Regions from separate parts of the Staphylococcus sp. CoH_129_LAB_1 genome, predicted to be linked through region 1. Evidence: predicted binding sites of a transcription regulator. Region 1 holds the regulator's gene; each other region holds the start of a gene.

Region 1 (7,979 bases):
AATAACTTTGCAAAGTACTTTGTTGTTATTTTTCAAGAAGAAATTATTGGGTATTTAGGATTATGGATAGTTATTGATCAAGCTCAAATTACAACTATAGCAATCAAAGAATCATTCAGAGGCTATGGATTAGGTCAGCTATTACTTAATTATGTCATGGACTATGCCAGACATACTTGTGATGTGATGAGTTTAGAAGTGAGAATTACGAATGTAGTAGCTCAGCATGTGTATAAAAAATTAGGATTTCAATATGGTGGTAAAAGAAAAAATTATTATGGAGAAGGCGAGGACGCATTAGTGATGTGGGTGAATTTAAATGAATAAAGACATATTAATATTAGCGGTTGAAACAAGCTGTGATGAAACAAGTGTAAGTGTTATAAAAAATGGAAATACGATTTTATCTAATATTGTACTTAGTCAAATAGAAAGTCATAAACGTTTTGGTGGGGTAGTCCCTGAAGTTGCTAGTAGACATCATGTAGAGGGAATTACGACTACAATTGATAAAGCATTATCTTCAGCTAATACTACTATGGAAGATATCGATGCCGTAGCTGTAACTCAAGGTCCTGGATTAATAGGGGCGTTATTAATAGGAATTAATGCAGCAAAAGCTTTAGCATTTGCGTATAATAAGCCAGTCATTCCTGTTCATCATATTGCAGGACATATTTATGCTAATCATCTTGAAGAACCCTTAATATTTCCTTTAGTAGCATTAATCGTTTCAGGTGGGCATACAGAACTTGTTTATATGAAATCGCATTTAAATTTTGAAGTGATTGGTGAAACTCGTGATGATGCAGTAGGAGAGGCTTATGATAAAGTAGCAAGAACAATTGATTTACCATATCCAGGTGGCCCAGCTATTGATAAACTCGCTTTGGAAGGAAAGGACACTTATCATTTTCCTAGAGTATGGCTTGAAAAAGATAGTTATGATTTTAGTTTCAGTGGTTTAAAAAGCGCAGTAATAAATAAGTTACACAATCAACGACAAAAAAATGAAGAAATAAGAAAAGAAGATGTTGCTACTAGTTTTCAAAATAGTGTTGTCGAAGTATTAAGTACAAAGGCCATTAATGCTTGTAAAGCTTATAATGTTCAACATCTTATTGTGGCGGGAGGAGTAGCTAGTAATAAAGGACTAAGAGAACGTTTAGATCATTTATGTAAAGAAAATAATATTAAACTTTCAATACCTAATCCTAAGCTATGTACAGATAATGCTGCCATGATTGGGGCAGCGGGATATTATTACTATAAAGCTGAAGTGACTTCAGCACTAGACTTAAATGGAAAAAATAATATAGATATTGAAGATGTCACAGTTGAATAATAAAGTAAAAAGTAATTGAACTTAAAATCTAATATGTTTCAATTACTTTTTTATTTACTTAGATTAGTGATTTATTAAATATGTCAATAGGGAACGTGTGTACTTATCAACAAACAGTTAATATCCTGTGGATAAAAAGTGGGTGAAGATGTGAATATAGTTTAAAAGTTGTGTAAAAGTTATGTAAATTATTGTCGTTAATGTTGTGGATAACTAGGATAAGTTCGTGGATAACCATGATATCAGTGTTTTATAAGTTTATAAAATTGTGAATAAAATAAATAAAAAACTAGTAAAATTTAAAGCTTTTACTAGTTTATCTTAAACTTGTTAAATTTTTTCTTGTAATTCTTCCCATTTAACCATAATTTTTTCTAATTGTTGTTCAATGCTCAATTTTTGTTCAGCAAGTTCACTTGCCTTATTAGGATTATTAAAAACATCAGGTTGAGTTAATTGTTGATCAATTTGAGAAATGTGTTCTTCGTATTTTTCGATTTGTTCTTCGCATTGTTCAATTTGACGTTCGATTTTTCTGATTTCTCTTTTTTGTTGTTTTTGAGAATCATATGAGCTAGTGATAGATGAATCAATTTCTTTTGGATTAGTATCATTTTCTTTGTTCTGTTCTGTTTCAAATGCTCTTAGAGCAGCAGCTTCTTCTGTTTTTTCAATGTAGTATTGATAGTCACCTAAATATATTTGACCGCCATCTTTATCTAAATCAAATACTTTATTTGCTAATTGATTAATAAAATATCTATCGTGAGAAACAAATAAAATAGTACCTTCAAAATCTTTTAATGCTTGTTCTAACATTTCTTTAGAATCTATATCAAGATGGTTGGTAGGTTCGTCGAGAATCAAAACGTTATCACGTTGTAACATGAGTAAAGCCAACTGTAAGCGTGCTTTTTCACCGCCTGATAAATCATTAATAATTTTTTTGACATCATCTTGTACGAATAAAAAGCGACCTAAAACAGCTCGAACGTCTTTTTCATTCATCATAGGATATTGATCCCACACGTAGTCTAAAATAGTCTTATTTGATTTGAATTCTGCTTGTTTTTGATCATAATATCCAATATTTAAGTTAGCACCAAAAGTGATTTCTCCGTTTAAAGCGTTTTGACGCTGGGCAATAGTTTTGATAAGTGTCGTTTTACCTACTCCATTTGGTCCTATAATCGCAATATGGTCTCCCTTTGTTACTTCTATATTTATAGGCTTTGTAATAGGAGATTGATAACCTATTTCTAAATTACGAATATGCATTACATCATTACCAGTATTTCTATCAAAACCAAACTGTATATTAGCACTTCTAGCGTCTAACATAGGCTTATCGATACGTTCCATTTTTTCTAATGTTTTTCGACGACTTTTAGCCATTCCACTTGTTGAAGCTCGAGTAATATTTTTCTCTACGAAAGTTTCAAGGCGTTTAATTTCTTCTTGTTGTTTTTCATATTCTTGCATTCTTAATTCGTAGTATTTATCACGCTGAGTAATGAATTGTTCATAATTACCTACGTAACGCTTTACATCACCTAAAGCAACGTCATAAATTTGAGTTACAATTTTATCTAGGAAGTATCTGTCATGACTGATAATAATGATTGCGCCTTTAAAATACTTTAAATAATCTTCTAGCCATTTTGTCGTCTCTAAGTCTAGATGGTTAGTAGGCTCATCTAATAGCAATAAGTCTGGTTCACTTAAAAGCATTTGTGCTAAAGATAAACGTGTTTTTTGTCCACCACTAAAATCATTAATAGGTTTATCGAATTCTTCTTCTGTAAAGTTTAAACCATGTAATACTGTTTTAATTTTACTTTCATATTGATAACCTTCAAGTTGTTCAAATTGATTAGATAATGACTCATAACGCTCCATATGCTGTTTATAATCTTCTGAATCATAACTATCAACGTGATCGGCTAGCCAATCTGTTTCATCATTAATAAGCTTTTCCATATTCTTAATATGTTCAAATGGTTTTGACATTTCTTCAATTACAGTAAGAGAAGAATCAAGCGTCATTTGTTGAGTTAAATAACCAATACGTAAATTTTTAATTTTTGAAATATGGCCACTATCATAGTCTTCAACACCTGCAATAATCTTCATTAATGTTGATTTTCCAGCACCATTTCTTCCAACTACACCAATACGTTCTCCAGTTTTAACTTCAAAATTAACATGATTAAATATATCTTCACCATCAAACGATTTTGAAATATCATTTAATTGTAAAAGTATCATTCAAGTTTCACCTTTCTATATATGTAACAATCACATTTATTTAACTTTAAATTTGACATTATTATATCATTTTACAGGATAAGGTATTATTAGGGAACTAAGATATTTATTTTTGAAATAGGTTAGGGTATAATATTGCAGTATCCATAATAGGCAGGATATATATTTCATTATAATAACTAATTGCGCTCTAGTTAGTTTGAATATATAGATTAAAAAGTTCAAACAAAAGGGGGACATTACATATGCCTCAGAATCATTCAAAGATACCGCGTGCTACGTTAAAACGGTTACCTTTATATTATCGATTTGTTAATTCTTTGAAAATAAAAGGTATTGATCGTGTGAGTTCTAAAACAATAAGTGAGGCTTTAGATATCGAATCAGCTACGATAAGAAGAGATTTTTCTTATTTCGGTGAGTTAGGTAAAAAAGGATATGGCTATAATGTTGAGAGTCTTTTAGAATTCTTTAAAACGGAAATTAGTGATAGTAATAATATTCATATTGCTATTGTAGGTGTGGGGAATTTAGGACGTGCGTTACTTACTTACAATTTTTCAATACATGATGAAATGACAATTACAGCAGCATTTGATATTGATAAAGATATTGTTGGTACACAAGTTGGAAAAGTAACAGTTAAGCATATTGATGATATTCTATCTGAACTTCAAAAACAGAATATTAATGTGGTAATTCTAACTACACCTGGAAGTGTGGCACAATCAGTTTCAAATCGACTTATTAAGGCGAATGTAAAAGGGATTTTAAACTTTACACCCGCTAGAATTGATGTACCAAGCGATGTTCAAGTTCATCATATTGATTTGGGTATCGAATTACAATCACTATTATTTTTTATGAAAAACTCTTCAAATTAATGTTAAATTATTATATTAAAAAGCTAGAATGTATTTGCATTTTAGTTTTTTTAATATAAATATATTATTTTAATCATAAAATGTTGAAATAAATAGATCAATCAATCATAATACCTTAGTAAAACAATCGGAAAAGGGTGTTTTTTATGACTTGGATGATAATTAGTGGGTTAATTGTGGGTCTATTATTAGGTTTTGTTATGCAACGTACACGTTTTTGTTTAACTGGTGGATTTAGAGACATGTACGTTCAAAAAAATAATAAAATGTTTTATGCCTTATTAGTTGCAATAACAGTACAAAGTATAGGCTAATTCATATTAACTAATCTTGGTATATTAACGATTTCACATCAGACATTCCCAGTAATAGGTACGGTTGTTGGTTCTTTTATCTTTGGTATTGGAATTGTTCTTGCTGGAGGTTGTGCAACAGGCACATGGTATCGGGCTGGTGAAGGTTTAATTGGTAGTTGGGTCGCGTTAATCATGTATGCTTTATCTGCAACAATTACAAAAGCTGGAATTTTATTACCTTTAATGAATAAAATTAATAAACCAATAAATGTGAATGCAAGTATGTCACAAATAATGGGAATACCTAGTTGGGTATTAGTGATTATATTGACAGTATTGACATTATTCTTAGTTATACGTACATTGCGTAAACCAAAGCCGAAAGTTGCTGTTCCGAAATTAAAGCAAAGATATTCAGGAATAAGACATTATTTATTTGAAAAGCGTTATCATCCATTTGTAGCTGGAATTATTGTAGGATTGATTGCTTTATTAGCATGGCCTATGAGTTATTCTACTGGACGTGAAGATGGATTAGGTATCACTACTCCATCAGCACATATTGTTCAATTTTTAATGAGTGGAGATTTACAATTTATCGACTGGGGCGTCTTTTTAGTATTAGGTATATTTATTGGCTCATATATCGCTGCTAGAGGAGCAAAAGAATTTAAATGGCGTTTACCAGATAAAATTACTATTAGAAATAGTGCTATTGGTGGTATATGCATGGGATTTGGTGCCTCAGTTACTGGCGGTTGTTCCATTGGTAATGGATTAATGGCAACTGCAACACTAAGTTGGCAAGGTTGGATTGCTTTAGCTTCTATGATATTAGGTACTTTGTTTATGAGTTACTTTATTTTTGTAAGACCAATGAAACAAGCACAAAAACAAACAGCTCAGTCTACTCAAGTATCTAAACAAACTCAAACAACATAATCATTGGAGGATTGTATATGTTATACGAATTAGGGACAGTTGGAATGGTATGCCCATTTCCACTTATTGAAGCACAAAAGAAAATGGAAACATTAAAAAAAGGAGATGAATTAAAAATAGACTTTGATTGCACTCAAGCAACTGAAGCGATTCCAAACTGGGCAGCGGAACAAGGCTATCCTGTAACAAACTATGAGCAACTGGATGATGCTTCATGGACAATTACAATTCAAACAGCTTAAAACTTCATTTAACAGTGTAATGTTATGTAACTAATTGTGTCATATTTTCTAACTCATTTTTGCCATTCTTAAAAACTATAATTATGATGTTTTTAAGGAAGTGGTATAAATGAAGATGGATGACACAATTTTTTTATTTTTATGTATTTTATTAGTATGGTTAATGACACCGGGATTAAGCCTATTTTATGGGGGGTTAGTGCAATCTAAAAATGTTTTAAATACAGTTATGCAAAGTATGGCTGCTATTATTATTGTTACATTTACATGGGTGGTTATTGGATTTTCTCTTAGCTTTGGTCATGGGAATGATTGGATAGGTAATTTTGATTTTATTGGCTTGCAACATGTAGGATTTAATACGAATGTTCAATTTAGCCCACATATTCCATTTGCCTTATTCATGTTATTTCAAATGATGTTTTGTACCATTGCGGTTTCCATTTTATCAGGTTCAATTGCTGAACGGATGCGATTTATTCCTTTTATAATTTTTATATTTATATGGGTGATTATGATTTACAGCCCCGTAGCCCATTGGGTATGGGGTGGTGGTTGGATTCAAAAATTAGATGCTTTAGATTATGCAGGAGGTACAGTTATACATATTACTTCAGGTGTTTCCGGCTTAGTATTAGCTATAATGATAGGTAACGGTAAAAAAACAGAAAAACTACAACCACATAACCTACTTATTACTCTTATAGGTGGAATTCTTGTTTGGATGGGATGGTATGGATTTAATACAGGAAGTGCTTATACTTTAAATGATATAGCAGTAGTATCTTTTGTCAATACTAGTATCGCTGCAAGCGGGGGTGCATTCAGTTGGTTGATATTTGAATATCTATTAACTAAAAAGTTGAGTTTACTAGGTTTACTCTCAGGAGTGCTTTCAGGACTTGTAGCAATTACTCCAGCAGCTGGTTTTGTAAACTACTTAAGTGCTTATGTCATTTCTATGGTTGGCAGTATCTTATGTTATTTCGTCGTAAACTTTATAAAAGAAAAATTAAAATATAATGATACACTTGATGCGTTTGGTATTCATGGTGTAGGAGGTGTGATCGGTGCAATACTAACAGGAGCATTTCAATCACATAAAGTCAATAAAGATATTATAGACGGATTTATTTATACTGGAGATGTATATACCATTTTAATACAATTTATTGCAGTGATAGGAGTGATTGCTTATACAGTTATTTTAACGTTAATTATTGGCAAAGTAATAGCTAAATTCATGCCTCTTGCTACTACAATTGAAGAAGATATTTCTGGATTAGATCAACTTGTGCATGGTGAAAAAGCATATTTTTATGGAGAATTAAATAAACTTTATAAAAGATATTGAGTTTTTTGGATATTAGATTCTTTTTAGAAATCAGTATTTTAAGATAATCATGTTATGATAAAATAAACTTTAAATATGTGTTAATTTAGGTGATAAGTCTAGTGAAAAATATATCAGATATCGCAAAGTTAGCGGGAGTATCTAAAAGTACGGTTTCCCGCTTTTTAAATAATGGCCCGGTTAGTCCTAAAACAAAAGAAAAATTAAATCGTATTGTTACAGAGCATGATTATCAGCCTAATCAATTTGCTCAAAGTCTTAGAGCTAAACATACAAATCTAATAGGTGTTATTATTCCACGCATGAATTCTCATGCTGTAGATGAAACTGTGCGTGGTATTGCTGAAGTATGCCGAGAACTAAATTATCAGTTATTGTTAAATTATACTGGTTTAAAAGTGAATGCTGAAATTGAAGCATTAGAAACATTCTCTAGAAGTAAAGTAGATGGAATTATTTTAATGGCAACGACTGTTACGCCAGAGCATTTAGATGTAATTCATAAAATCAATGTTCCAGTTATCCTTGTCGGACAAGATTATAGTGAAATGCATAGTGTTATTCACAATGATTATCAAGCAGGATATTTAGTTGGAAATGAAATTGGAAAATCTCAATATCAAAAAGTATGCCTTTTCAGTGTAAATG
Region 2 (7,979 bases), on a different contig from region 1:
AACGTCATAACCAATGATGTCTTTCATAATTGTTTGAATTACATCTTTATAATTTGAGTTTAACCAATCAGCATAAAACTCATGAATAACAAAGATGTAAGCAACATTGTCACGAATTTCTTTGAGTTCAGTGTCTTTTAAAAACGTATTAAACGTTGTTTTAGAAATCTCTGACTCAGCTACTTCTAATACCTTTTTCCAAATTTCTTGTTCCGACATATATAAACTCCATCTTTCTATAAATTTAAGACTTATACACAATTATTATAAGAGTGGATAAAAATAATCACAGCATGTTAATAATTATCCACAAGTTAATAACATTCGGTGGATAACTTTATATATGCTATGATTTATACACAGTAAAAACACTTATAGGATTTATAAGAAAAACCTATAAGATAAATGATTCAGACGACTTATCCACATAATTATACTTTTTAACTACAATAGATGTCAAATGGCTGTGAATATGTTTGTAATTTTGGTATAAATCTGTGAATATATTATTGATTATCCACAAAAAATTAAATACTATATGTGAATAAGTGGATAAAAAACAGTAACATTATTTAATGTACTATAACAGGTCTTGGGAAATAATTTATAAACGTGTATTAAATATGTATAAAATTGAACAACTTCAAAATTTCTAATATGTATAAATATTAAAAACAATTAAGAAATAAGGATAATTTATTTTTTTAAATCATTAATTGGTTTCAAAAGCTGCTTGCTTTATAAATGGTAATTTGTTATATTGTAGTAGTTGCTTGAATTATGACTAGATAAAATCGAATTGAATCAAAATAATTTGATGTTAAAAATTATAATTTATCTATTAAAGTAGTCAGGTTCATTAAAAGTAGACTTAGTGAACGAGATATAACATGTAGATGGAGGTGTTTTGCATGGTAAAACGTACTTATCAACCAAATAAACGTAAACATAGTAAAGTTCATGGTTTCAGAAAACGCATGAGCACTAAAAATGGCCGTAAAGTTTTAGCGCGCCGTCGTCGTAAAGGCCGTAAAGTTTTATCAGCATAAGATCACTGACTTCTCAGTGGTCTTTTTTTTCGTTTTAAACAAACACATTTTAATAGATAGTTGTAACATAAAGAACAATGTAAGCGAGTGAATTAAGCATGGAGAAAGCTTATCGTATAAAAAAGAATAATGATTTCCAAAAAATCTATAAAAAAGGGAAGTCAGTAGCAAATAGACAATTTGTTGTTTATACATTAAAAAATGAGTATGAACATTTTCGTTTAGGCATTAGCGTTTCTAAAAAAATTGGAAATGCTGTAACTAGAAATCGTATTAAGCGTGCCATTAGAGAAAACTTTAAAGTGCATAAGCTAGATATTATTTCTAAAGATATTATTGTAATAGCAAGACAACCAGCTAAAGACATGTCGACTTTAGAGATTCAAAGCAGTTTAGAACATGTACTAAAAATAGCAAAGGTATTTAATAAAAAAATTAAGTAACTTAATACTAACGTCAGTCTTACGTTAGACAAACCGAAGTCTAACTCAATGGTTTTCAAACAATATGTTCGCAATTTAATTAGAAACTTATTACAATATTATATTGAAATTTTACTTAACTAGGGAGGCGAGAATGGATAATGGATTTTGATACAATTACAAGTATTTCAACTCCAATGGGAGAAGGTGCAATTGGTATTGTACGGTTATCTGGTCCAGAAGCGGTTGAAATAGGAGATAAGTTATATAAAGGAAAGAAAAAATTAAAAGACGTTGCTTCACATACTATTAATTACGGCCATATTATAGATCCTGAAACACAGGAAGTTGTCGAAGAGGTTATGATTTCAGTTTTACGTGCGCCTAAGACATTTACACGTGAAGATATTATTGAAATTAATTGCCATGGCGGTATTTTGACAATTAATCGTATATTAGAACTTACAATGACACATGGTGCTAGAATGGCAGAACCTGGAGAATATACTAAACGTGCATTTTTAAATGGCCGAATTGACTTATCTCAAGCAGAGGCTGTAATGGACTTCATTCGTTCTAAAACGGATAGAGCCTCTAAAGTTGCAATGAATCAAATTGAAGGTCGTTTGAGTGATTTAATTAAACGACAACGTCAATCGATATTGGAAATTCTTGCCCAAGTTGAAGTGAATATTGATTATCCTGAGTACGATGATGTTGAAGATGCAACAACGGAATTTTTACTCGCACAATCTAAAAAAATTAAAAATGAAATTGATCAATTATTAGAAACAGGTACTCAAGGTAAGATTATGAGAGAAGGATTATCTACAGTTATTGTTGGTAAACCGAATGTTGGTAAATCTTCGATGCTAAATAATCTTATTCAAGATAATAAAGCGATTGTAACTGAAGTAGCTGGAACGACTCGAGATGTATTAGAAGAATACGTTAACGTACGTGGTGTGCCATTAAGACTTGTTGATACAGCAGGTATTCGTGATACAGAAGATATTGTAGAAAAAATAGGTGTAGAGCGCTCCCGTAAAGCATTAAGCGAAGCGGACTTAATACTTTTCGTGTTAAATAACAATGAGCCTTTAACTGAAGAAGATCGTACGTTATATGAAGTAATAAAAAATGAAGATGCGATTGTTATTGTTAATAAAACAGATTTAGAACGTCGATTAGATATTGAAGAAGTTAAAAATATGATAGGGGATATGCCACTTATTCAAACGTCAATGTTAAAACAAGAAGGTATCGACGAATTAGAATTACAAATAAGAGATCTATTCTTTGGTGGAGAAGTACAAAATCAAGATATGACTTATGTTTCAAACTCTAGACATATCTCACTTTTAAAACAAGCAAGACATACAATTCAGGATGCCATTGATGCAGCTGAATCTGGTATTCCTATGGATATGGTTCAAATTGATTTAACTCGCACATGGGAATTATTAGGAGAAATTATTGGAGAATCAGCAAGTGATGAATTAATTAACCAGCTATTTAGTCAATTCTGTTTAGGAAAATAATAAAAATAAGACGGTCAGTAGTCTAAAATAAATAATAATTAAGGAAAATTAGGGAGGTCAATTCAATGGTTCAAGAATATGACGTAATTGTTATTGGTGCTGGTCATGCTGGAATTGAAGCAGGATTAGCTTCAGCAAGACGTGGTGCTAAAACTTTAATGTTAACCATTAATTTAGATAATATTGCTTTTATGCCGTGTAATCCATCAGTCGGTGGACCAGCAAAAGGAATAGTTGTACGTGAAATCGACGCATTAGGTGGCCAAATGGCTAAAGCAATTGATAAAACGCACATTCAGATGCGTATGCTTAATACTGGTAAAGGTCCAGCAGTTCGTGCATTGCGTGCTCAAGCTGATAAAGTGCTTTATCAACAAGAAATGAAACGTGTTATTGAAGATGAAGATAACTTAGATATTATGCAAGGCATGGTAGACGAATTGATGATTGAAAATAATGAAGTTAAAGGTGTACGTACGAATATAGGTACGGAGTATCATGCAAAAGCTGTAGTTATCACAACAGGTACATTTTTACGTGGCGAAATTATTTTAGGTAATATGAAATATTCAAGTGGTCCCAACCATCAGCTTCCATCTATTTCATTAGCGGATAATTTAAGAGAACTTGGATTTGAAGTCGTGCGTTTTAAAACTGGGACACCACCACGCGTGAATTCTAAAACAATTGACTATTCTAAAACTGAGATTCAACCTGGCGATGAAGTGGGGCGTGCGTTTAGCTTTGAAACTACAGAATATATATTAGATCAACTACCTTGTTGGCTAACATATACTAATGATCGTACACATAAAGTGATTGATGATAATTTACATTTATCAGCGATGTATTCAGGTATGATTAAAGGTACAGGCCCACGTTATTGCCCATCTATTGAAGATAAATTCGTACGTTTTAATGACAAACCACGTCATCAACTTTTCTTAGAACCAGAAGGGCGTAATACAAATGAAGTTTATGTTCAAGGTTTATCAACTAGCCTTCCTGAACATGTTCAACGTCAGATGTTAGCTACTATTCCAGGTCTTGAAAAAGCAGATATGATGCGTGCAGGTTACGCGATTGAATACGATGCGATTGTGCCAACCCAACTATGGCCAACATTAGAAACAAAAATGATTAAGAACTTATATACTGCAGGTCAAATTAACGGTACTTCTGGTTATGAAGAAGCAGCAGGCCAAGGAATTATGGCAGGTATTAACGCTGCAGGTAAAGTATTAGGTACAGGTGAAAAAATTCTAAGTCGTTCAGATGCTTATATTGGCGTCTTAATTGATGATTTAGTAACAAAAGGAACTAATGAACCTTATCGATTGCTTACTTCTCGTGCTGAATATCGCTTATTATTACGTCATGATAATGCTGACTTACGTTTAACTGACATAGGTTATGACTTAGGCATGATTTCAGATGAACGTTATGCGCGTTTTAATGACAAACGTCAACAAATTCAAGATGAAATTGAACGTTTATCAAATATTCGTATTAAACCAAATGAATATACTCAATCGGTGATTGAAGCTCACGGCGGTTCTCGCCTAAAAGATGGTATTTTAGCCATTGATTTATTACGTCGTCCTGAAATGACATATGACACAATTTTAGATATATTAGAAGAATCACATCAATTACCAGAAGCGGTAGAAGAACAGGTTGAAATTCAAACGAAATATGAAGGTTATATCAATAAATCATTACAACAAGTTGAAAAAGTTAAACGTATGGAAGAAAAGAAAATTCCAGAAGACTTAGATTATAGCAAAGTGGATAGTTTAGCAACTGAAGCACGTGAAAAATTATCAGAAGTAAAACCATTAAATATTGCGCAAGCATCACGTATTTCAGGTGTTAATCCAGCAGATATTTCAATCTTACTTGTATATTTAGAACAAGGTAAATTACAAAGGGTGAAAAATTAATGAGTGGCATCGAATGGTTAACAAAAGAGTTAAGTAAACAAGGTATTGAATTAACAGATCAACAACAACAACAATTTCAAACTTATTATCGTTTGCTTGTTGAATGGAATGAAAAAATGAATTTAACAAGTATTACTGACGAGCATGAGGTTTACTTGAAACATTTCTATGACTCTATTACAGCAGGATTTTACTATGATTTTAACCAGCCATTAACACTTTGTGATGTAGGGGCTGGCGCTGGATTTCCAAGTATTCCTTTAAAAATTGTTTTTCCAGAATTGAAAGTAACCATTGTCGATTCATTAAATAAACGTATTCAGTTTTTAAATCATTTAGCAGCTGAGCTCGAACTAACGCAAGTGAGTTTTATTCATGAGCGAGCAGAAACATTTGGTAAAGGCGTTAATAGAGAAACGTATGATGTAGTAACAGCGCGTGCAGTGGCAAGACTTACTGTTCTAAGTGAGCTGTGTTTGCCACTAGTAAAAAAAGGCGGACAATTTATTGCCTTGAAATCTGCAAAAGGTGAAGAAGAATTAGCAGAAGCACAATTTGGTATACGTATTTTAGGTGGAGAATTTAGTGATTCTTATATATTTGATTTACCAGAAGATGCAGGTGAAAGACAAATGATTATTGTTGATAAGCGTCGTCAAACACCTAAAAAATATCCTAGAAAACCTGGTACACCTAATAAAGCTCCTTTATTAGAAAATTAATCAATTTTTTAGTTACTCATGTTAAAATTGATTTTAAGAGGAGTGAATGGACTATGAAAAAACCTTTTTCTAAACTGTTTGGTTTAAAAAACAAAGAAGACATTGTTGATTATATTGAAGAAAATCGTCATTCAAATGTTGAATCCATTCAAATAGAGCGTATCGTGCCTAACCGTTATCAACCGCGCCAAGTGTTTGATTCAAGTAAAATTACAGAACTTGCCGAGTCTATAGAAGAACATGGGTTATTACAACCCATTGTCGTTCGACCTATAGAAGAGAATATGTATGAAATTATTGCAGGTGAACGACGATTTAGAGCATTACAATCGTTGCACAAAGCAAAAGCAGATGTCATTATTCGTCATATGAATGATGAGGAAACTGCTGTGGTGGCACTCATTGAGAATATCCAACGTGAAAATTTATCTGCAATAGAAGAAGCGGAAGCTTATAAAAAGTTACTTGAAATTGGACATACAACTCAAAGTGAGCTAGCGCAAAGTCTTGGAAAAAGTCAAAGTTTTATTGCTAATAAATTACGCTTACTAAAATTAGCGCCAAAAGTAATTGTACGGTTACGTGAAGGTAAAATTACAGAGCGTCATGCACGTGCAGTATTATCACTAAAAGAAGCGGATCAAGAACAGTTGATTGAAAAAGTCATTGCTCAGAAATTGAATGTCAAGCAGACAGAGGCTCATGTGAAACAAAAATTAGGTCCTGAAAAAGTAAAAGCAAAAAACTTTCAATTTGCAAAAGATTTAACACAAGCACGTGATGAAGTTGGAAAGAGTATTCAAGCAATCGAAGACTCAGGTATTCATGTTGAGCATAGAGATAAAGATCACGATGATTATTATGAAATTAAAATAAAAATATATAAACGTTAATTATAAAAGAACAGGTAGAATGAATGATGCATTCAATATCCTGTTCTTTTTTTATCAATGATTTGAAAATAATTGATATTTTATTCCATATTTACATATTTTGAGAATAGATTTACAATATTATTAAACGAAACGTATCGTTTAATAATTAAAATAAGAAGGGTTTCAAGTGTTCGGAATATCAATTTCAAGTGCGATACTTCATTTTGTGATTGGAGGCATCGCTGTTGCCTTCGCATCGATTATGGCCGAGAAAGTAGGAGGAAAAATGGGGGGCATTATAGCGACTATGCCGGCAGTCTACTTAGCAGCCATTATTGCTTTAGCAATAGATCATCGAGGAGAACAGCTGATTCAAATGTCGATACATCTTAGTTCAGGAGCTGTTATAGGTATTATCTCCTGTATCATTACAGTATTTATTACGTCGATTTATATAAGTAAACGAGACTATAAAAAGGGTACAGCTTTTGCATTTATTTGTTGGTTAATCATTTCAATTGCTATTTTTGCAGTACGACATATTTCATAATATTTGGAGGCTTTTTTAATGAAATTAACTTTTATTAAATTTTTCGTTGGTGGTCTAGCTGTTATGTTAAGTTATATTATTTCAGTTATTCTACCTTGGAAAGAATTAGGAGGCGTTTTTGCAACATTACCTGCTGTATTTCTTGTTTCTTTATTTATTACAGGTATGCAACACGGAGATGTGGTTGCGAAACATGTAAGTAGAGGTGCAGTTTTTGGCATGACAGGAGTACTATGTAGTATCTTGGCAACATGGTCAATGTTATATTATACACATGAGTGGTTACTTAGTATTTTTATAGGCTTTATTGTATGGTTTATTAGTGCAGTAATCATTTTTGAAATTGTAGAATTTATTTCACGTTTAAGAAGGGGAAAAGATGGCTGGAAGACCGAAAGATCCAACAATCAATGAAAAAATATTTAAAGAAATTGATCGGTTATTAGAAACAACATACTTTAGAGATATTACGATAGACCAACTTTCAGATAATACGGGTGTATCTAAAGCAACAATTTATAGACGTTGGAAAGATAAATCATCTATTATTGTTGATATGTTTGTAAGTCGAGTTCAAGTTTTTGAAAATGATTATCAAAATTTGCACGATGAATTGTATCATTTTTTAATAAGAATTATGAATATTTATCAATCTCATTTAGGTCGTGCAGTGATTGAGATATTAATTAGTCATCAACAATCAGAAGCACGTGATATATTTATGAAAGGCTATTTTGATAGCAATCGTAAAATATTAAAGACTATTATTTCTAAATATATTGACGAAGCGGACCAAGATTTATTTATTGATTTAATTTTTTCACCGATTTATTTCAATATATTGATTAAACCTAACGTTCTTAATGAAACGTATATT
Region 3 (7,979 bases), on a different contig from region 1:
ACCTGGAATTAACACCCCGTCAAAACCTTTTAAAGATGTTTCACGATAATCTACATATTCAGCTTCTGCACCTGTTTTAATAGCTGCATTATACATATCTCTATCACAGTTAGATCCTGGAAAAACGAGAACTGCAAATTTCATATTATGCATTCTCCTTTTCATCAACAATTTTATAACTATATTCTTCAATAACCGTATTAGCAAACAACTTTTCACTCAATGTAGTAATAATATTATCAACTGCTTCATCTGTCGCTTCATCAACAGTCATATATAGTACTTTACCTACTCTAATGTCATTGACTTGTTTATATCCTAAGTCGTGTACAGCACGATTTAATGCTTGGCCTTGTGTATCCAATACCTGTGGTTGTAATGTAATGTGAAGTTCAATTGTTTTCATTATTTTAGTTCCTCCAATTTATCTAAAAATGTTTGATACGTATCTATTAAAGAACCTGTATCATTTCTATATACATCTTTATCGAAATTCGTATCTGAATGTTTATCCCAAATGCGACAAGTATCTGGTGAAATTTCATCTGCTAATAAAATATCACCATTTTCAGTTTTTCCAAATTCAACTTTAAAATCTACTAATCTTAAATCCATTTCATTCATTAATTGAATCAATACTTTATTAATATTTTTAGCCATCTCTTTTAATGTCTTTATTTCTTCATCATTAGCAATATGAAGTAACTTGACATGATCATCAGTAATCAAAGGATCATTTAACTCGTCATTTTTGTAAAAGAACTCTACAAGTGGTTCATCAAATACTTGACCTTTTTCAAAACCTAAGCGTTTCGTAATAGATCCAGTTGCAATATTTCTTACAACTACTTCTAATGGTATAATCTTTACTTCTTTAACCAATTGTTCAGTTTCAGAAAGTTGTTTGATAAAATGACTTTCAATGTCATGTTTATTTAAATATTCGAAAATAATTGAAGTAATTCGATTATTCAAACGACCTTTCCCTTCCATCTTATCCTTTTTAGCGCCGTTCCCTGCTGTGACTTCATCTTTATATTCAACTCTTAGCTGATGTTCTGTATCTGTTGAAAATACTCTTTTCGCTTTACCTTCATAAAGTAATGACATTGCTTATTCTCTCCCTTCAAATTGCTTCAACATTTCATTTTCAGTTTCATTAACATTATTCGTGAGAATGGTCATATGTCCCATTTTTCTATCAGGTTTTCGTTCTTTTTTTCCATAGATGTGCACATGCCATTCAGGATGATCGCCAAATTTATCTTCTAATAAGTCTAAATCGCGTCCTAGTAAGTTCATCATTACAGCTGGTTTTAAAATTTCAATCTCTTGGGGTAAATCTTGACCTGTTACTGCCTGGATGTGTGTATCAAACTGAGAATAATCACAAGCTTCAATTGAATAATGTCCAGAGTTATGTGGTCTCGGCGCAATTTCATTTACATATAAGTGATTTGATTTATCAATAAAGAATTCCACAGTGAAAGTGCCGACAAAGTGAACTTTTTCAATTATTTTATTTACTTCTTTTCTCGCTTCTTGTTCTTTACCGCATCTAGCAGGAATAATAGTTTTAAATAGTATTTGATTACGGTGTTCGTTTTCTTGTAGTGGGAAATATGCAATTTGTTTTTGATTACCAATCGTTACAGTTAAAGATACTTCTTGATCGAGCTCCAAGTATTTTTCAGCGACACATTCATGTTTTGAAACAAGTGTTTTAGCTTCTTCAATATTTGAGTCATTTTTTACTAAGATTTGTCCTTTACCATCGTATCCGCCAAATCGTGTTTTTACGATAAACGGAAAACCTAATGTGTCGATTGCTCGATTTAAATCTTTTTCATCTTTTAATGATACATATGGAACAATTTTCGTACCTGCAGATTCTAATGTCTGCTTTTCTGTTAAACGATCTTGTAACAATTCAATTGCTTGATAACCTTGAGGAATATTAAATTGTTGAGTTAATTGTTTAAGTTGTTTAGCAGATATATTTTCAAATTCATAAGTAATAACATCTGATTGTTGCCCCAATTGATTTAATGCTTCTTCATCGTCATACTTTGCATTTATAAAAATATCTGCTACTGATTTACATGGGCTATCTGGATTAGGATCTAAACACGCTACATTAAATCCCATTTTTTGGGCAGATTGTGCCATCATCTTACCTAATTGACCTCCGCCAATAATACCAATCGTTGCTCCGAACTTTAATTTATTGAAGTTCATCTTGCATTTCGCCTACCTTATCTACTAAAGATTGTTCATATTGTTCAAGATGTTTACGAACTGAGTCATTTCCAATACTTAAAATTCTTGCAGCTAAAATACCAGCATTTTTAGCACCAGATTTACCGATTGCTGTTGTAGCAACTGGAATACCACCAGGCATTTGCACGATAGATAATAATGAATCAAGACCTTTTAAACTTTTAGATTCAATAGGTACACCGATTACAGGCAACGTTGTCATTGAAGCAACCATTCCAGGTAAATGTGCTGCACCACCAGCACCAGCAATAATAACGTCATAACCGTTTGTCTGTGCTTCACTTGCAAAATCAAACATTAATTTTGGCGTACGATGTGCTGAAACTACTTTCTTTTCATACGGTATTTCAAATTGTTCTAACATTGCGCAACTTTCTTGCATAATATTCCAGTCTGAGGAACTCCCCATAATAACTGCTACTTTCACTTTGTACACCCTTTCAAAGTTTAAATATAAATCGTATTAGTTGTATATTACACGTATAGCATACCAATGATAAGGTTTGTTTTCAATTAAAAATCGAACTTTATTTAGTTTTTTTTATTTAATTTACGCTTTTTAGCTAAAATTTGACGTTTCTAAGTCATTAAAGTTAATCTATAAGAAGAATATCAATAAACAAGGAGGAATTTTTGTGGTTGCAAAAATTTTAGATGGGAAACAAATTGCAAAAGATTATAGACAAGGTTTGCAAGACCAAGTTGAAGCTTTAAAAGCCAAAGGATATACACCAAAATTATCAGTTATTTTAGTTGGAAATGATGGTGCGAGTCAAAGTTATGTTAATTCTAAAAAGAAAGCTGCTGAAAAAATTGGTATGATTTCTGAAATTGTTCATTTAGATGAAGATACATCTGAAAAAGATGTGTTGAAAGAATTAAATCGTTTAAACAACGATGATTCAGTAAGTGGTATTTTAGTTCAAGTACCTCTACCTAAACAAGTTAGCGAACAAAAAATTTTAGAGGCAATTAATCCAGAAAAAGATGTAGATGGGTTCCATCCATCAAATATTGGTAAATTATACATTGATGAACAGACATTTGTACCTTGTACACCTTTAGGAATTATGGAAATTTTAAAACATGCAGATATTGATTTAGAAGGCAAAAATGCTGTTGTTATTGGCCGCAGTCACATAGTTGGTCAACCTGTTTCTAAATTATTATTACAAGCAAACGCGACAGTAACCATCTTACATTCACGTACTCAAGATATGCATAATCATTTAAAAAATGCAGATGTTATCATCAGTGCAGTAGGTAAACCTGGATTAGTTACTAAAGACGATGTTAAAGAAGGCGCAGTGATTGTTGATGTAGGAAATACTCCTGATGAAAACGGCAAACTAAAAGGTGACGTTGAATTTGAAGAAGTAAAAGAAGTAGCCGGTGCTATTACTCCTGTGCCAGGTGGTGTAGGTCCTTTAACAATTACTATGGTTTTAAATAATACATTATTAGCTGAAAAAATGCGTAGAGGCATTGAATAATTTAAGTTCAAATTTATATTGTTTACACCAAAAAATGCACTCAAAAAGTTAGATTTTATTTCCAACTTTTTGAGTGCATATCAAATTACATTTCGCTCTTTTTTAGTTGTATACTATATTTAAACAGTTACACTTAATTTTGGAACAAATGTTTCATAATGAATCTGTTCTTGAGCTACTCCCATTTCTTTTAATATTTTAATCACTGATTGAATAAATTTAGTACTTCCACACACATATACTTCGCTATCATTATTTACATATTTTTCAAGAGTTTCTTTAGTTAAATAACCTTTTACTTGTCTGTCATATAAATCATATTTCGTGTTGTCATAACGATTTGAAATATCTTTTAAATAAGAAGTAAATGGTGTATCGTTAACATCTCCAGTCACTTGAATAAACTGAGCGTTGCTTCCATTTTCAGCCACCTTATCAAACATTGAAACGAGTGGCGTTACACCAATACCTGCACCAATAAATACTTGTGGTTGATTTTGGTTAGCTATACCAAATGGACCTACTGGAGCTGATAAGTTAATATTATCTCCTTCTTTTAATTCATCATGTAAAATAGTTGAAACTTCACCCTCATGATCTGTAGTAACATCACGTTTTACTGCAAAAGTTAAATGCTTGTTGTCACCATTCACAATTGAATAGTGTCGTTTTGCACGATAAGGCATTTTTTCACTACTTACATCAACTGTAATATATTCTCCAGGCGTGAATTGACTTAAATCATATTTATCTGAAACGACAGTAAAGGCTTTAATATCAGAGGAAAGTTGTTCAATTTTTTCAATTTTAAATGGTTGGAAACCATCCCATAACATTTTACTATAAATGTCTTTTTCAACTTGAATAAATACATCAGCAATTTCTTGATATGCTTTTTTCCAAGTTTGAATAATTGGATCACTATCTTCTAGTCCTAAAACAGCTTTAATTGCCTCAATTAAATTTTCTCCTACGATATCGTATCCAGCTGGTGGTACTTGTAACGCACAATGTTTATATGCAATTTCTTTAACAACTGGCAAAATATTTTCTAAATGATCAATATTAACAGCAGCTGCTAACACACTTTGAGCTAAAGCAGTAGATTGGAATCCTTTTTGTTGGTTAGTTTGGTTAAACATATTTTTTAACTCTGGATGTTGCTGGAACATTCTATTATAAAAATAAGACGTAATTTCTGTTCCTCTCTCTTGTAATACCGGAACAGTTTCTTTTACAATACCTTTTTCTTGTTCTGTTAACATTCAAATCCACTCCCATTTAAAATACTATGTGTAAAATAATTAATTTATCACAAATATATTTTAATACGATACTTATTATAATGTAATACAAATTTTTAAAATTCACAGAAATTTCAATTTACATAAATTTAATATTCATTTACCTTATGTTCATTTATATTTAATCTTGAATGAGCTACATTAGGACTATAGTATGATGTTAAAAATCAGAAATTAAAGTATAGTTAAGTTATTCAAATGACTTATTAAAATCGGAGGTTAACGTAATGAATAAACTCATACAATCTCTTTCAGCTCTCGGTGTCTCCGCTACCCTTGTGACTCCAAATTTAAATGCAGAAGCTACTACAAATCATACTCCACAACTTAAAGGAGTAAACGATATTATTATTGAAAAAGGTCAAGATTATAATGTATTAAATGGAATTAGTGCCTATGATAAAGAAGATGGCGATTTAACACACAAAATTACTGTTGATGGTCACGTGGATACTTCAAAAGTAGGTACATATAAAGTGAAATATAATGTCATCGACTCAGATGGAGCCGAAAAATCATCAACACGCTACATAAAAGTTAAATAAATGTGTCAATTTTCTAAAAAATACGAGATAAATATCTCGTATTTTTTCATTTAATTTCTGTATAAACCCTAGAATTGATAATGTTTCTCAAATATTATCAATTGATTTGCTATTTTTGACATTTTTCACAGAATAGACACATAATTTTAACAAATCTTATATTCCCCGTCATTCCTATTGTTACTAGTTTTTTCCTATTTATTATTGTAATTTTTTTCTAATAAGGTCTTGTAAATATCGCGTAATAAACTAAAATTAATAATAAGCCCTACATTTGTAGTATTAGGAGGTCAAAAAAGTGTCAAAATTTAAGTCGTTGCTTCTTATGTTTGGCACACTAATTTTACTTAGTGGTTGTTCAAACATAGAAGTATTTAATGCAAAAGGGCCAGTAGCAAGTAGTCAGAAGTTCTTGATTATCTATTCAATCATCTTCATGCTTGTTATTGTTGCTGTTGTACTTACTATGTTCGCTGTTTTTATTTTCAAGTATAGTTACAATAAAAATGACGAATCTGGTAAGATGCACCACAATTCTTTAATTGAAACAATTTGGTTTGTGGTACCAATCTTAATCGTAATTGCTTTGGCTATTCCAACAGTTAAAACATTATACGATTACGAGAAACCACCTGAAAGTAAAGAAGACCCATTAGTTGTCTATGCAGTTAGTGCCGGATATAAATGGTTCTTTGCTTATCCAGAACAAAAGGTTGAAACAGTGAATACATTAACTATTCCTAAAAACCGTCCAGTTGTATTTAAATTACAATCTATGGATACAATGACTAGTTTCTGGATTCCTCAATTAGGTGGTCAAAAATATGCCATGACTGGCATGACAATGAATTGGACTTTAACAGCCGATCAAACTGGTACATTCAGAGGACGTAACTCTAACTTTAATGGTGAAGGTTTCTCTCGCCAAACATTTAAAGTTCACTCTGTAGACCAAAAAGATTTCGATGCTTGGGTTAAAGATGCTAAAAGTAAGAAAACTATTAGCCAAGATGAGTTTGATAAACAACTCTTACCAAGTACTCCAAATAAAGAATTAACATTTAGTGGTACTCACATGGCATTCGTCGATCCTGCAGCTGATCCAGAGTATATCTTCTATGCATATAAACGTTACAACTATACTCAAAAAGATCCTAACTTCGTTGCTGAAAAAGATCTTTATAAAGATGTAACAGATAAACCTCAAAAACCAGCTCGTAAGGTAACAGTTACTAATGTCAACTATCCTCGTCATGGTATGAAGCCAATGATTTTAGGCAACAATGACCCTTACGATAGTGAGTTTAAAGATGAAGAAACTCACAATGCTAAGGAAATGGAAAAAATCAATGAAGGAGCTAAAGACGATAATGCGTCTAAGCTTCAGAGTAAAGCAGATAATGATCATGGAGGTGGACATTAATGAATTTTCCATGGGATGAATTACTCGTTAAAGGTAACTGGATGATTACTATGGCACAAATTGGTGCCCCATTCTTAGTTATCGGTTTAATTGCAGTAATTACTTATTTCAAATTATGGAAATATCTATACAAAGAATGGTTCACATCCGTAGACCATAAAAAAATCGGTTTAATGTACTTAATTTGTGCAGTATTAATGTTCGTTCGTGGTGGTATTGATGCGTTATTACTTCGTACTCAATTAACTATTCCAGATAATACTTTCTTGGAATCAAATCACTACAATGAAATTTTTAGTACGCACGGCGTTATCATGATTATCTTTATGGCTATGCCATTCGTTTTCGGTTTATGGAACGTTGTTGTTCCTTTACAAATTGGGGCTCGTGATGTGGCATTCCCTGTAATGAACAACATTAGCTTCTGGTTATTCTTTGTTGGTATGATTTTATTTAACCTATCATTTATCGTAGGTGGATCACCAGCAGCTGGTTGGACAAACTATGCTCCACTAGCAGGAGAATTTAGTCCTGGCCCGGGAGTTAACTACTACTTAGTAGCAATTCAAATTTCAGGTATAGGTACCTTAATGACAGGTATCAACTTCTTTGTAACAATACTTAGATGTAAAACGCCTACAATGAAGTTTATGCAAATGCCTATGTTTACTGTAACTACTTTTATTACGACATTAATCGTAATTTTAGCATTCCCAGTATTCACAGTTGTTCTTGCTTTAATGACAGCTGATAGAGTATTTGGAACTCATTTCTTTACAGTAGCAGATGGCGGTATGCCAATGCTATGGGCAAACTTCTTCTGGGTATGGGGGCACCCTGAAGTTTATATCGTTATCTTGCCTGCATTTGGTATTTATTCAGAAATTATTCCAACATTTGCTCGTAAACGTTTATTCGGTCACCAAAGTATGGT

Evidence for each region. The regulator Rex, encoded in region 1, represses fermentation and respiration genes when NADH is low (regulators of the CRP and FNR family bind a similar motif). The targets are predictions, from matches to a motif close to TTGTGAAATATTTCACAA.
Region 2: the regulator Rex is predicted to act here: its motif matches at 6,671-6,688, upstream of AC2FB1_RS10400 (DUF3147 family protein).
Region 3: the regulator Rex is predicted to act here: its motif matches at 5,736-5,753, upstream of qoxA (cytochrome aa3 quinol oxidase subunit II).

Annotation. Positions count from the first base shown of each region.
Region 1 covers NZ_JBXWKZ010000004.1:13,258-21,236, forward strand. Annotated here, with positions in the region: gene rimI (ribosomal protein S18-alanine N-acetyltransferase) at 1-327, shown strand, start outside; gene tsaD (tRNA (adenosine(37)-N6)-threonylcarbamoyltransferase complex transferase subunit TsaD) at 320-1,345, shown strand; gene AC2FB1_RS02165 (ABC-F family ATP-binding cassette domain-containing protein) at 1,676-3,613, opposite strand; gene AC2FB1_RS02170 (redox-sensing transcriptional repressor Rex) at 3,859-4,497, shown strand; partial or broken gene AC2FB1_RS02175 (YeeE/YedE family protein) at 4,644-5,735, shown strand; gene AC2FB1_RS02180 (sulfurtransferase TusA family protein) at 5,753-5,977, shown strand; gene AC2FB1_RS02185 (ammonium transporter) at 6,087-7,331, shown strand; gene AC2FB1_RS02190 (LacI family DNA-binding transcriptional regulator) at 7,433-7,979, shown strand, end outside.
Region 2 covers NZ_JBXWKZ010000042.1:8,227-16,205, forward strand. Annotated here, with positions in the region: gene dnaA (chromosomal replication initiator protein DnaA) at 1-219, opposite strand, end outside; gene rpmH (50S ribosomal protein L34) at 912-1,049, shown strand; gene rnpA (ribonuclease P protein component) at 1,148-1,492, shown strand; gene mnmE (tRNA uridine-5-carboxymethylaminomethyl(34) synthesis GTPase MnmE) at 1,633-3,012, shown strand; gene mnmG (tRNA uridine-5-carboxymethylaminomethyl(34) synthesis enzyme MnmG) at 3,078-4,955, shown strand; gene rsmG (16S rRNA (guanine(527)-N(7))-methyltransferase RsmG) at 4,955-5,677, shown strand; gene noc (nucleoid occlusion protein) at 5,731-6,570, shown strand; gene AC2FB1_RS10400 (DUF3147 family protein) at 6,740-7,102, shown strand; gene AC2FB1_RS10405 (DUF3147 family protein) at 7,121-7,516, shown strand; gene AC2FB1_RS10410 (TetR/AcrR family transcriptional regulator) at 7,482-7,979, shown strand, end outside.
Region 3 covers NZ_JBXWKZ010000006.1:65,781-73,759, forward strand. Annotated here, with positions in the region: gene purQ (phosphoribosylformylglycinamidine synthase subunit PurQ) at 1-144, opposite strand, end outside; gene purS (phosphoribosylformylglycinamidine synthase subunit PurS) at 146-406, opposite strand; gene purC (phosphoribosylaminoimidazolesuccinocarboxamide synthase) at 406-1,110, opposite strand; gene purK (5-(carboxyamino)imidazole ribonucleotide synthase) at 1,114-2,238, opposite strand; gene purE (5-(carboxyamino)imidazole ribonucleotide mutase) at 2,225-2,707, opposite strand; gene folD (bifunctional methylenetetrahydrofolate dehydrogenase/methenyltetrahydrofolate cyclohydrolase FolD) at 2,916-3,773, shown strand; gene AC2FB1_RS03445 (globin domain-containing protein) at 3,893-5,038, opposite strand; gene AC2FB1_RS03450 (DUF5011 domain-containing protein) at 5,305-5,622, shown strand; gene qoxA (cytochrome aa3 quinol oxidase subunit II) at 5,921-7,045, shown strand; gene qoxB (cytochrome aa3 quinol oxidase subunit I) at 7,045-7,979, shown strand, end outside.